3 regions of the Streptomyces antibioticus genome follow, and region 1 is predicted to be linked to each of the others. Evidence: riboswitches for the same ligand, from Rfam matches in the RefSeq annotation. Region 1 holds a riboswitch; each other region holds the start of a gene.
What was found. A riboswitch is a leader RNA that binds a small molecule or an ion and turns the genes downstream of it on or off. The one in region 1 is predicted to bind cyclic di-AMP.
Positions count from the first base shown of each region.

Region 2: another riboswitch for cyclic di-AMP. It lies ahead of AFM16_RS18865 (M23 family metallopeptidase); the one in region 1 lies ahead of AFM16_RS29005 (M23 family metallopeptidase).
Region 3: another riboswitch for cyclic di-AMP. It lies ahead of AFM16_RS16215 (LysM peptidoglycan-binding domain-containing protein); the one in region 1 lies ahead of AFM16_RS29005 (M23 family metallopeptidase).

Region 1 is NZ_CM007717.1:6,389,607-6,393,111, forward strand. It holds gene AFM16_RS28995 (M16 family metallopeptidase) at 1-432, shown strand, start outside; gene AFM16_RS29000 (M16 family metallopeptidase) at 429-1,817, shown strand; cyclic di-AMP (ydaO/yuaA leader) riboswitch at 2,068-2,234, shown strand; gene AFM16_RS29005 (M23 family metallopeptidase) at 2,249-3,001, shown strand; gene AFM16_RS29010 (GntR family transcriptional regulator) at 3,182-3,505, shown strand, end outside.
Region 2 is NZ_CM007717.1:4,203,580-4,207,084, forward strand. It holds gene AFM16_RS18860 (aldo/keto reductase) at 1-742, opposite strand, end outside; gene AFM16_RS18865 (M23 family metallopeptidase) at 837-1,892, opposite strand; cyclic di-AMP (ydaO/yuaA leader) riboswitch at 1,902-2,068, opposite strand; tRNA gene AFM16_RS18870 (tRNA-Met) at 2,382-2,455, opposite strand; gene AFM16_RS18875 (dihydrofolate reductase family protein) at 2,503-3,505, opposite strand, start outside.
Region 3 is NZ_CM007717.1:3,653,018-3,656,522, forward strand. It holds gene eno (phosphopyruvate hydratase) at 1-933, opposite strand, end outside; gene AFM16_RS16215 (LysM peptidoglycan-binding domain-containing protein) at 1,296-2,030, opposite strand; cyclic di-AMP (ydaO/yuaA leader) riboswitch at 2,035-2,203, opposite strand; gene AFM16_RS16220 (LysM peptidoglycan-binding domain-containing protein) at 2,408-3,418, opposite strand.

The DNA of each region.
Region 1 (3,505 bases):
GTCGCCGCCGGCTTCGGACTGCTGCGGCTCGCCGGGGCGCCCTCCCTGGGCTGGCTGGACGTGAAGACGTCCGGCGACGTCGAGGTGCCCGTCATCGAGGCCGCGATCGACGAGGAACTCGCCCGGTTCGCCGCGGACGGGCCCACGGACGAGGAAATGGAGCGCGCCCAGGCCCAGTTGGAGCGCGAGTGGCTGGACCGGCTCGGCACGGTCGCCGGACGCGCGGACGAACTGTGCCGTTTCGCCGTCCTGTTCGGCGACCCGCAGCTCGCCCTGACCGCCGTACAGCGCGTGCTGGACATCACCCCGGAGGAGGTGCGGCAGGTCGCCGAGGCGCGCCTGCGGCCCGACAACCGCGCGGTCCTCGTCTACGAGCCGACCGCCCCCGAAGCCACCGCCGACCAGGACGAGAACGAGGAGGCGGCCCAGTGAGCGAGCTCGCCACGATGGAGTTCCACCCCCAGCCCCAGGCCGGCGAGGCCACCCCCTGGGCCTTCCCGGCACCCGCGCGCGGCACACTGGCCAATGGCCTCACCGTGCTGCACTGTCACCGCCCCGGCCAGCAGGTCGTCGCCGTCGAGATCATCCTCGACGCGCCCCTCGACGCCGAGCCGGCCGGTCTGGACGGCGTCGCCACGATCATGGCGCGCGCCTTCTCCGAGGGCACCGACAAGCACTCCGCCGAGGAGTTCGCCGCCGAGCTGGAGCGCTGCGGCGCCACCCTCGACGCGCACGCCGACCACCCCGGCGTCCGGCTGAGCCTGGAGGTGCCCGCCTCCCGGCTGCCGAAGGGGCTCGGCCTGGTCGCCGACGCCCTGCGCGCGCCCGCGTTCGCCGACAGCGAGGTCGAACGCCTGGTCCGCAACCGCCTGGACGAGATCCCGCACGAGCTGGCCAACCCCTCCCGCCGCGCGGCCAAGGAGCTGTCCAAGGAGCTGTTCCCGGCCACCGCGCGCATGTCGCGCCCCCGCCAGGGCACCGCGGAGACGGTCGAGAACATCGACTCGGCGGCCGTCCGCGCCTTCTACGAGAAGCACGTCCGGCCCGCGACGGCCACCGCCGTGGTCGTCGGCGACCTCACCGGCGTCGACCTGGAGAAGCTGCTCGGCGACACCCTGGGCGCGTGGACGGGCTCCCAGGCCCAGCCCCTGCCGGTCGCGCCGGTGACCGCCGACGACGCCGGCCGGGTCGTCATCGTGGACCGCCCGGGTGCCGTGCAGACGCAGCTCCTCATCGGCCGGATCGGCGCCGACCGGCACGACCGCGTGTGGGCCGCGCAGGTGCTCGGCACCTACTGCCTCGGCGGCACCCTCACCTCCCGCCTGGACCGCGTCCTGCGCGAGGAGAAGGGCTACACCTACGGCGTGCGGGCGTTCGGCCAGGTCCTGCGCTCCGCCCCGGACGGCTCGGGCGCCGCGCTGCTCGCCATCAGCGGCTCCGTGGACACCCCGAACACCGGGCCGGCCCTGGACGACCTGTGGAAGGTGCTGCGCACCCTGGCCGCCGAGGGGCTCACCGACGCCGAGCGCGACGTCGCCGTGCAGAACCTCGTCGGTGTGGCGCCGCTGAAGTACGAGACCGCCGCCGCCGTCGCGGGCACGCTCGCCGACCAGGTCGAGCAGCACCTGCCCGACGACTACCAGGCCACGCTGTACCAGCAGTTGGCCGCGACCGGCACCGTGGAGGCCACCGCGGCCGCCGTGAACGCCTTCCCGGTGGACCGCCTGGTCACGGTCCTCGTGGGCGACGCCTCGCAGATCCGGGACGCCGTGGCGGCCCTCGGGATCGGCGAGGTGACGGTCGTCGCGGCCGAGTAGCCGGACACGCCGCGTAGCCGGCGAACGGACAACTGCGCGGCCGCGTACGCGCGTACGTCCACCACGAGCATCGGGCGGCCCCGGTGACGGAAGCGTCACCAGGGCCGCAAGATGTCCGAATTGATGCGGAGGCTGCCTGTCTGCCCTGTGGCGTGCGCTACAAAAACCGTGATCCGTTTGAGGATTGAAAGCGGCGCCGCATAGCGTCAGTCGGGCTGTTCGTCAGGCAGTGCGCCGCAGCCGCGGCACCGGACAGTCATCGCCGAGTCCCCGTACGGCGCGAGCCAGGGGAGCCGGGGACCCACTCTGTGCAGTCCCTGGGGTGAATCGGACGCCCGCGCGTACGCGAGGGGGCCCGTAGGAGACCTTCCTGCTCCGAACCCGTCAGCTAACCCGGTAGGCGAGAAGGAAGGAAAGGACCGCCCAACTTCATGGCGTTCACCTACGCCGCCGGGAAGCCGGCCGGGAAGCACCGTCGCCCCAGCCGGATGCAGCGCACCAGCGCCCGCGCGGCCGGCGTCGCGGCGCTCACCACCACCGGCGTGATGGCCACTGTCGCCTCCTCCCCGGCCTTCGCCGCGGAACCCGCCCCCGCGCAGACCGCGCTGATCCCCGTGGTCACCGGCGACGACGTCGCCGACCAGATCGACAACCAGGTCATGGCGCAGAAGGAAGCCGCCTTCGAGGAGGCCGCCCGCGAGGCCGCCGCCAAGAAGGCCGCCGAGGAGCGCGAGGCACGCGCGCGTGCCGCCCGTGAGGCCGAGCGCAAGCGCCTCAACACCTTCGTCATGCCGATCAGCGGCTCCTACGTCTCCACCGGCTACCAGGCCAGCAGCTCCCTGTGGTCCTCCGGCAGCCACACCGGCGTCGACTTCCACGCCTCCAGCGGCACCCCGGTGCACGCGGTCGGCATGGGCACCGTCGTGGAGGCCGGCTGGGGCGGCGCGTACGGCAACCAGATCGTCATCAAGATGAACGACGGCACGTACACCCAGTACGGTCACCTGTCCTCCATCGGTGTCTCGGTCGGCCAGCAGGTCACCCCGGGCCAGCAGATCGGCCTGTCCGGCGCGACCGGCAACGTCACCGGTGCGCACCTGCACTTCGAGGCCCGCACCACGGCGGAGTACGGCTCGGACCTGGACCCGGTCGCCTACCTCCGCTCGCACGGCGTGAACCTCTGACGGCGACACATCGTCCGGCCCCGGCCCCACGGCCGGGGCTTTCGTCGTTTTCGGGACCCCGCTGTCCAAAAAATATCCCTGGATTCCGGCCTGCCGTCGGAAATTCCGGCTCATTGCAATAGAGTCACGGAACACACGTCAATCGTCGACGTTTCACGGGGATTAAGGCGGAGGTCGGTCATGCGTATTCCGGCGCATTCGGTGTGCACGGCGATCCGGGACGACATCGTCGCCGGTGTCTACGAGCGCGGCAGCCGTCTCACCGAGGAACTTCTCGCCCGCCGTTACGGCGTTTCCCGGGTCCCGGTCCGCGAGGCGCTGCGCACCCTGGAGGCCGAGGGCTTCGTGGTCACGCGCCGGCACGCGGGCGCGTGCGTGGCGGAGCCCACCGAGCACGAGGCGGCCGATCTGCTGGAGATGCGGATGCTGCTGGAGCCGCTGGGCGCCGCCCGGGCCGCCCAGCGCCGCACCGAGGCCCATCTGAAGGTGCTGCGCGGACTCGTC
Region 2 (3,505 bases), 2.2 Mb from region 1:
GGCGGCCCCGCTCCGTCTCCAGGTGCCCGGCGGCCCTCCCCGCCCGCGCGCTGTCCACCGTCGCACCGCCCGGCCGGTACTTGCCGGTGAGGAAGCCGGAGGCGAGCCCGGAGTAGGGGAGGGCGGCGAGCCCCGAGCGCTCGGCGAGGTCCTGGAGGGCGCCCTCGTAGGTGTCGCGGGAGACCAGGTTGTAGTGGGGCTGGAGCGCCACGTACCGGGCGAGGCCCTCGCGGTCGGCGAACTCCAGGGACGCCCGGAGGCGTTCGGGCGAGATGTTGGAGGCGGCCGTGTACCGCACCTTGCCCGCCCGCACCAGGTCGTCGAGCGCGCCGACGATCTCCTCGACCGGCACCTCGGGCTTGTCGAAGTGGGTGTAGTACAGGTCGATGTGGTCGGTGCCGAGGCGGCGCAGGGAGGCGTCGGCGGCGGCCTTGATGTTGGCGGCGGTCAGGCCGGGGAAGTCCGGGTGCTGGCTGACCTTGGTGGCGATCACCAGGTCGTCGCGGTTGCCGCGGGCGGCGATCCAGCGGCCGATCAGGGTCTCGGACTCGCCGCCGCTGTTGCCCTCGATCCACGCCGAGTAGGAGTCGGCGGTGTCGAGGAAGTTGCCGCCGGCGGCGGTGTAGGCGTCGAGGACGGCGAAGGAGGCGGTCTCGTCGGCGGTCCAGCCGAAGACGTTGCCGCCGAGGGCGAGCGGGAAGACCTGGAGGTCGGAGGTGCCGAGCTTGCGAAGAGCAGTCATGCCTCTTCCCAACGGTCACCGGTGCCGGGACGATTCCGCCCGCCGTGCGAACAGCGTGTGAAGCGGCGGGCGGATCAGTCCGAGCCGGGAAACCTCAGGGGTTGAGGCCCTTGCTCCGCAGCCAGGCCCCCGGGTCGATGCCCGACGCACTGCCGCCCGGGTGGACCTCCAGGTGGAGGTGGGCGCCGGTGACGTTGCCGGTGGCGCCGACGCGGCCGATGACATCGCCGGTCGCGACCTTCTGGCCGACGCTGACGCTGATCGACGACTGGTGGGCGTACCAGATCTCGGTGCCGTCGTCGAGGGTGAGCACGGTCTTGTAGCCGTACGAGCCGTCCCAGCCCGCCGACGTGATCGTGCCGCTGTGCACGGCCTTGATCAGCGTGCCCGTGGGGGCGGCGAAGTCCAGGCCGGTGTGGTAGCCGGAGGACCAGTAGGCGCCGGCCTCACCGAAGGTCGAGGTGATCGTGTACGAGGAGGTCGGCAGCGCGTACTGCGTGGCCAGCTCGGCGAGGCGCGCGGCCTCGGCCTTCTCCTTGGCCTCCGCCTCGGCCTTCTCCTTGGCGGCGGTGGCCTTGGTCTCCGCCTCCTTCTCGGCCTTGGCGACGGCGTCGGCCTCGGCCTTGGCCGCGGCTTCCGCGGCGGCGAGCTGGGCCTGCGTCTCGACCTGCGTCTGCTGCGACTCGACCTGGGCCATGATCCGGCTGCGCAGGGCCTCGCCGGCGTCGGCGGCGCTCTGCGGGGCGGTGTCGTCGGCCTGCGGGGTGGTCACGCTGCCGAAGCTGCTGAGCGTGGGGGCGGTGTCCTCGGCGGGCTCGTCGTCGGATATCAGCGAGCCGACGTTCGGCAGGTCCGGCATGGAGATGGAGACCGGGGCCTTGCCTGTGTTGGCGCTGGCCATCCCGCCGGCGCTGACGGCGGCGATGACGCCGACGCCGAGCACGGTGGAGCTACGGGCGAACCCTCCTCCGCCGCCGCGCTGCTTGGCGACCCGGTGCTTGCCCCGGACCGGGCGGACGGACTCCGCGGTGGGGTTCCACTCCTCCCAGGGGCCCTCGTCGTCGGTGCGCGCGCCGCCGTAGACGAAGGTGTCGGCGGACCGCTGACTCGGCACGAACGGGGCTTCGGGGGCAGGCCGGTTGGACACCACGCGGGCGCACTCCTTTCCTTCCGCCGCCTACCGGGTTAGCTGACGGGTTCGGAGCGGGAAGGTCTCCTACGCGCGTATACCGTTCGTGACTCTGCGAGTTCACGGGCGGCTGCCGTGCGATTCACCCCAAGGTGGTGGTTCCCCGGTTCCCTTGCGGGATTCGGCGCGTGCGCACGGAGCCGTCGCTTGTGACGGCTGGGACGACCGCGCTGCGTTATCGAACGTTAATAGACCCGGGGGCGCTATTCCAAGCTGTTCCCCTTGATCAACAACATTTCTGGCCTGGACTTTCAGGCCATGAACGATGAAAAACGGGCGAGTTGACCGGCGCCGCCCCTACCCCGGGAACCGTTCAGTAGTCATCCCCGTTTTGATGGTGACTCACTTGTTATGCGCAGAGCGCACGGCCGGTCACCGGTGGTAGCCGCACATGGACGCGGAACGCACCGAGGGCCGGAACCCTCTCGGATTCCGGCCCTCGGCCTTCAGTAGCGGGGACAGGATTTGAACCTGCGACCTCTGGGTTATGAGCCCAGCGAGCTACCGAGCTGCTCCACCCCGCGTCGATGAACACCACTCTACGCCATCCCGGGGGTGGAAAGCACATCGGTTATCCGGGCAGGTGCCGGTTGGGCTTCTGGGCCCGTTCCGCGTACTCCGGGAGGACGACGACGTCGACGCCGTGGGCCGCCAGCAGGCCGCTGCCGTCCGCGTTCTTCACGAAGGTGTCCGGCTCCCGCCAGGCCGTGACGACCCGGCGCACCCCCGCGTCCAGGACGAGCCGGGCGCACGGCGTGGGCCGGGAGGCGCGGACGGCGCAGGGTTCGAGGCTGCTGTAGACGGTGGCGCCGGCCAGCCGCGGGTCGGCGGGGTCGAGCTTGGCGAGGGCCGCCTCCTCGGCGTGCGCCTGGAGGTCGTCGCCCTCGCGGGAGTGGCCGCGGGCCAGCTCGGTCCCGTCGGCGGCCACGACCACCGCGCCCACGCTGAACGCCGTGTCCGACGGCGGGCACTGCGTGGCCAGCTCGCAGGCGAGGGCGAGCCAGTGCCGGTCGGCCGCGGCGGGGAGGTCACCGGTGCCGGGGGCGGTGGGCTCGTAGCGCATGAGGACGACGTCCTCGATCCGCCGCGTCTCGGTCAGCCGGAGGCGTCCGCCCTGGTAGGCGCCGGGGCCGAAGAGCCGGGGCGCGTCCGGGTCGCCCACGAAGAGGGGGGCGAGGACGAGCTGGAGTTCGTCGGCGAGGCCCTGCTGGAGGAGCTGGCTGTGGACGGTGCCACCGCCCTCGACCATCAGCCGGCGCACCCCGCGCTCGTCGTGCAGATGGGTGAGGAGGCGCCGCCAGTCCAGCTCGGCGCCGAGGGGGACGACGTCCGCCGCGATGCCGAGCGCGCGGGCCCGTGCCGCGCCCTTCTCCGTCGTATAGACGACTTTCTCGCCGCCGCTGTGCCAGAAGCGGGCCTCCGGGTCCAGCTCGCCGGAGCCGCTGACGGTGACCTTGAGGGGGTACTCCGGCCGGCCCTCCGCGAGCCGGGCGGCGCGGCGGTCGGGGGAGTTCACCAGCAGCCGGGGGTTGTCGGCGCGGATGGTGCCGGCGCCGATCAGGATCGCGTCGACC
Region 3 (3,505 bases), 2.7 Mb from region 1:
GCCGACGATCTGCACCTTGTCGCCGAGGCGGTCGGTGAGGACCTTCCAGCCGGCCCAGTCGTCCTCGAACAGCGGGTCCTCGATGGAGACCAGCGGGTAGGCCGCCACCAGCTCCTCGTAGTACTCGGTCATCTCGGCGGCCGAGCGGGACTTGCCCTCGAACTGGTACGTGCCGTCCTTGTAGAACTCGGACGCGGCGACGTCGAGCGCGAGCGCGATCTGCTCGCCGGGCGCGTAGCCGGCTTCCTTGATGGCCTCGAGGATGAGGTCGAGGGCCTCGCGGTTGGAGCCGAGGTTCGGGGCGAAGCCGCCCTCGTCGCCGAGGCCGGTGGACAGGCCCTTGGCCTTCAGCACCTTCTTGAGGGTGTGGTAGACCTCGGTGCCCCAGCGCAGCGCCTCGGAGAAGGACTCCGCGCCGATCGGGGCGATCATGAACTCCTGGATGTCCACGTTGGAGTCGGCGTGCGAGCCGCCGTTCAGGATGTTCATCATCGGAACGGGCAGCAGGTGCGCGTTCGGGCCGCCCAGGTAGCGGAAGAGCGGGAGGTCGCTGGCCTCGGAGGCGGCGTGGGCGACGGCGAGGGAGACGCCGAGGATCGCGTTGGCGCCGAGGGAGCCCTTGTTGTCGGTGGCGTCCAGGTCGAACATGGCCTGGTCGATCAGGCGCTGCTCGGTGGCGTCGTAGCCGACCAGCTCGGGGCCGATCTGCTCGATGACGGCGAGGACGGCCTTCTCGACACCCTTGCCCTGGTAGCGGTTCGGGTCACCGTCGCGCAGCTCGATGGCCTCGAAGGCGCCGGTGGAGGCGCCGGACGGGACGGCGGCACGACCCGTGCTGCCGTCGTCGAGGCCGACCTCGACCTCGACCGTGGGGTTGCCTCGGGAGTCCAGGATTTCCCGGGCTACGACGACGTCGATGGACGGCACGAGCATCTCCTTCTTGGATGTGACGCTGGGTGTGCGGGGCCGTGTGGGCCTTGCGACTAGAGCCTAACCGCCTTCGGGGCGTCGGCAGCCGACCGACCGTCCCGTGGACAGACAGACCGTCCGGTGGACAGGTAGACCGTACCCATTGTTTCCGCCCGGAACAAAGGGTGGGTGGCGTGGAGGCGAAAATCCGGCGCACGAAAAACCCCGCCCCGGTGCGTACGGGGGAAGACGCACCGGGGCGGGGGCCCGTGAGGACGGGGGGTGACCCTCACGAGGTACTCAGTGTGCGGGGCCCGCTTGTGGGGAAGCTGTGGTCCCGCTGGGGGCCGGGTGTCACCTGGGGGGAGCGACGGCCCGGCCGCGGCTCACTTGAGGTGGAGCTGCTGGCCCGGGTAGATCAGGTCGGCGTCCTGGACGACACCCTTGTTGAGCTGGAACAGCTTCTGCCAGCCGCCCTTGACCTTGTGCTTGGTGGCGATGGTGCTGAGGGTGTCGCCCTTGACGACCTTGTACTCGCCGTCGCCCTTCTTGACCTTCTTGCCGGTCGGGGTGGTGACGGTCTTGGTGCTCTGCTCGCTCTTGCCGACGGCGGGGCGCTCGGCGGAGCGGGAGGCGGCCTGCTGCTCGCCGGCGCGGGAGCCGGTGCTGCCCGCGGTCGGGGCGGCGGACGGGGTCTGGGCCGAGGAGGAGCCGCTGTCGGAGCCGGCCGAGGCGCCGCCGTTGAACGGCGTGTTGGACAGACCGACGCCGCAGGTCGGCCAGGCACCCTTGCCCTGGCCCGCGAGGACCTTCTCGGCGATGGTGATCTGCTGCGTCTTGGAGGCCAGGTCGGCGCGGGAGGCGTAGGCGGTGCCGCCGTACGCGGCCCAGGTGGAGGCGGAGAACTGGAGGCCGCCGTAGTAGCCGTTGCCGGTGTTGATGGACCAGTTGCCGCCCGACTCGCACTGGGCGACCGCGTCCCACTCGGAGGCGGTGGCGGCGGAGGCGTTGCCGGCGGCCATCAGCGGGGCGGCGACGGCGACACCGGTGACGCCGGCGATCATGGCGGCGCGGGTGGTCTTGGACGGACGGCGGTGCTTGCCCTTACCGGAAAACAGCATGGAACGATCCCCTCACCGACGCCTGCGAGGTGAGCTGTCGGGTTCGGGCCGGTTGAGTTGCCCGGCCGCGCACCTCACGGTGCACGGCTTCACCCCGAGCCGGTCACGGCGTCGACCGCCGGTTCCGGCACTTACCTTGGGTCCCCCGCTCCTGCCTGCGGCGCTTGACGCGACGACTGTTCCCGGGGCGCCACTGGCAGGATTCGGCGTTGCGACGACCGGGGCCCGGGTTGCCGAGCGGCTCGACCGTAGACACGGAATTCGCGGAATTCCAAAGACGATCAGGGCTTCTGAGACTCATCCCACACTTTCACCAAACCGGACATTCGGCGCGAAGTGTGACGTGAACTCCCGGTGCCTTTGGGGGTGTTCCGGCCCTATTCGGCGCCGGTGTCCAGCGCCTGACCGGGGACGATGACGCTCGGGTCGGCACCGATGCGCTCCAGGTTCTCCTCGTACAGGGCGCGCCATCCGCCCTCCAGGCCAAGGGAGTCGGTGATGGAGGCGAGGGAGTCGCCGTCCTGGACCGTGTAGACCTCCTCGGCGGCGTGCCGGCCGGCGGAGGCGGGCGCCAGGCCGTCCGACGGGCCCTCCTCGGCGGTGGCGCCGCGGTGACGGCCGCCGGAGCCGAGGGTGCCGGTGTCGACGAGGCTCCAAGAACCCACGTCCTGCACCCACTTGTCCGACTCGCCCGACTCGTCCGCTTCGGGGCTGCCGGAGGGCGTGCCGCCGCCCTTCGCCGCGCCACCCGGTTTCGCGGCACCCTCGGAGGCGGCCGCGTCCTCCTCGTCGGCGGACGAAGCGGACGAAGAGGGGGAAGGGGAAGAAGAGGAGGAAGGGGACGAACTCGCCGAACCCTCGGTGGAGTCGGAGGCGCCGGGCGACGAGGTCGCGCCGGAGCCGGCGGAGCCGCCGGACGCCGAGGAGCCGGACTCCCCCTTGGACAGGTCGGACAAACCAGACGAACCGGATGAACCGTCAGCGATGCCCGTGTCCACGTTCAGCGCGCCGGACTCCTTGGTGAGCCCGGACGTCAGCCCGCAGGTGCCCCAGGCGCCGACCCCCTCGGCCGCGAGCAGCTTCTGCGCGACGGCTATCTGCTGGTTGCGGCTGGCCAGGTCGGGGCTGGCGGCGTAGTCCAGCCCGCCGTAGGTCTCCCACCGCTCCTGGGTGAGGCTGAGGCCGCCGTACTCGCCGGTGCCCTTGTCGGCGCTCCAGGAGCCGCCGGTCTCGCACTGGGCCACCTGGTCCCACACCGTGCCCTCGGCCGCGCTCGCGCCGGTGGCGGCGAGCAGCGGGATCGCGATGGCGGAGCCGGTCACGCCGGCTGCGACAAGGAGCGCCGGAGCCTGGCGAGGACGACGGTGACGACCGGACCCGGAGAGCATGCGGGGGCCTTTCTCTGGACAGCGTTGACCGGCGCGACGACGGTGCGGACACATCCGGAACCGTGGATGCCGCGCTGACGAGTGAAC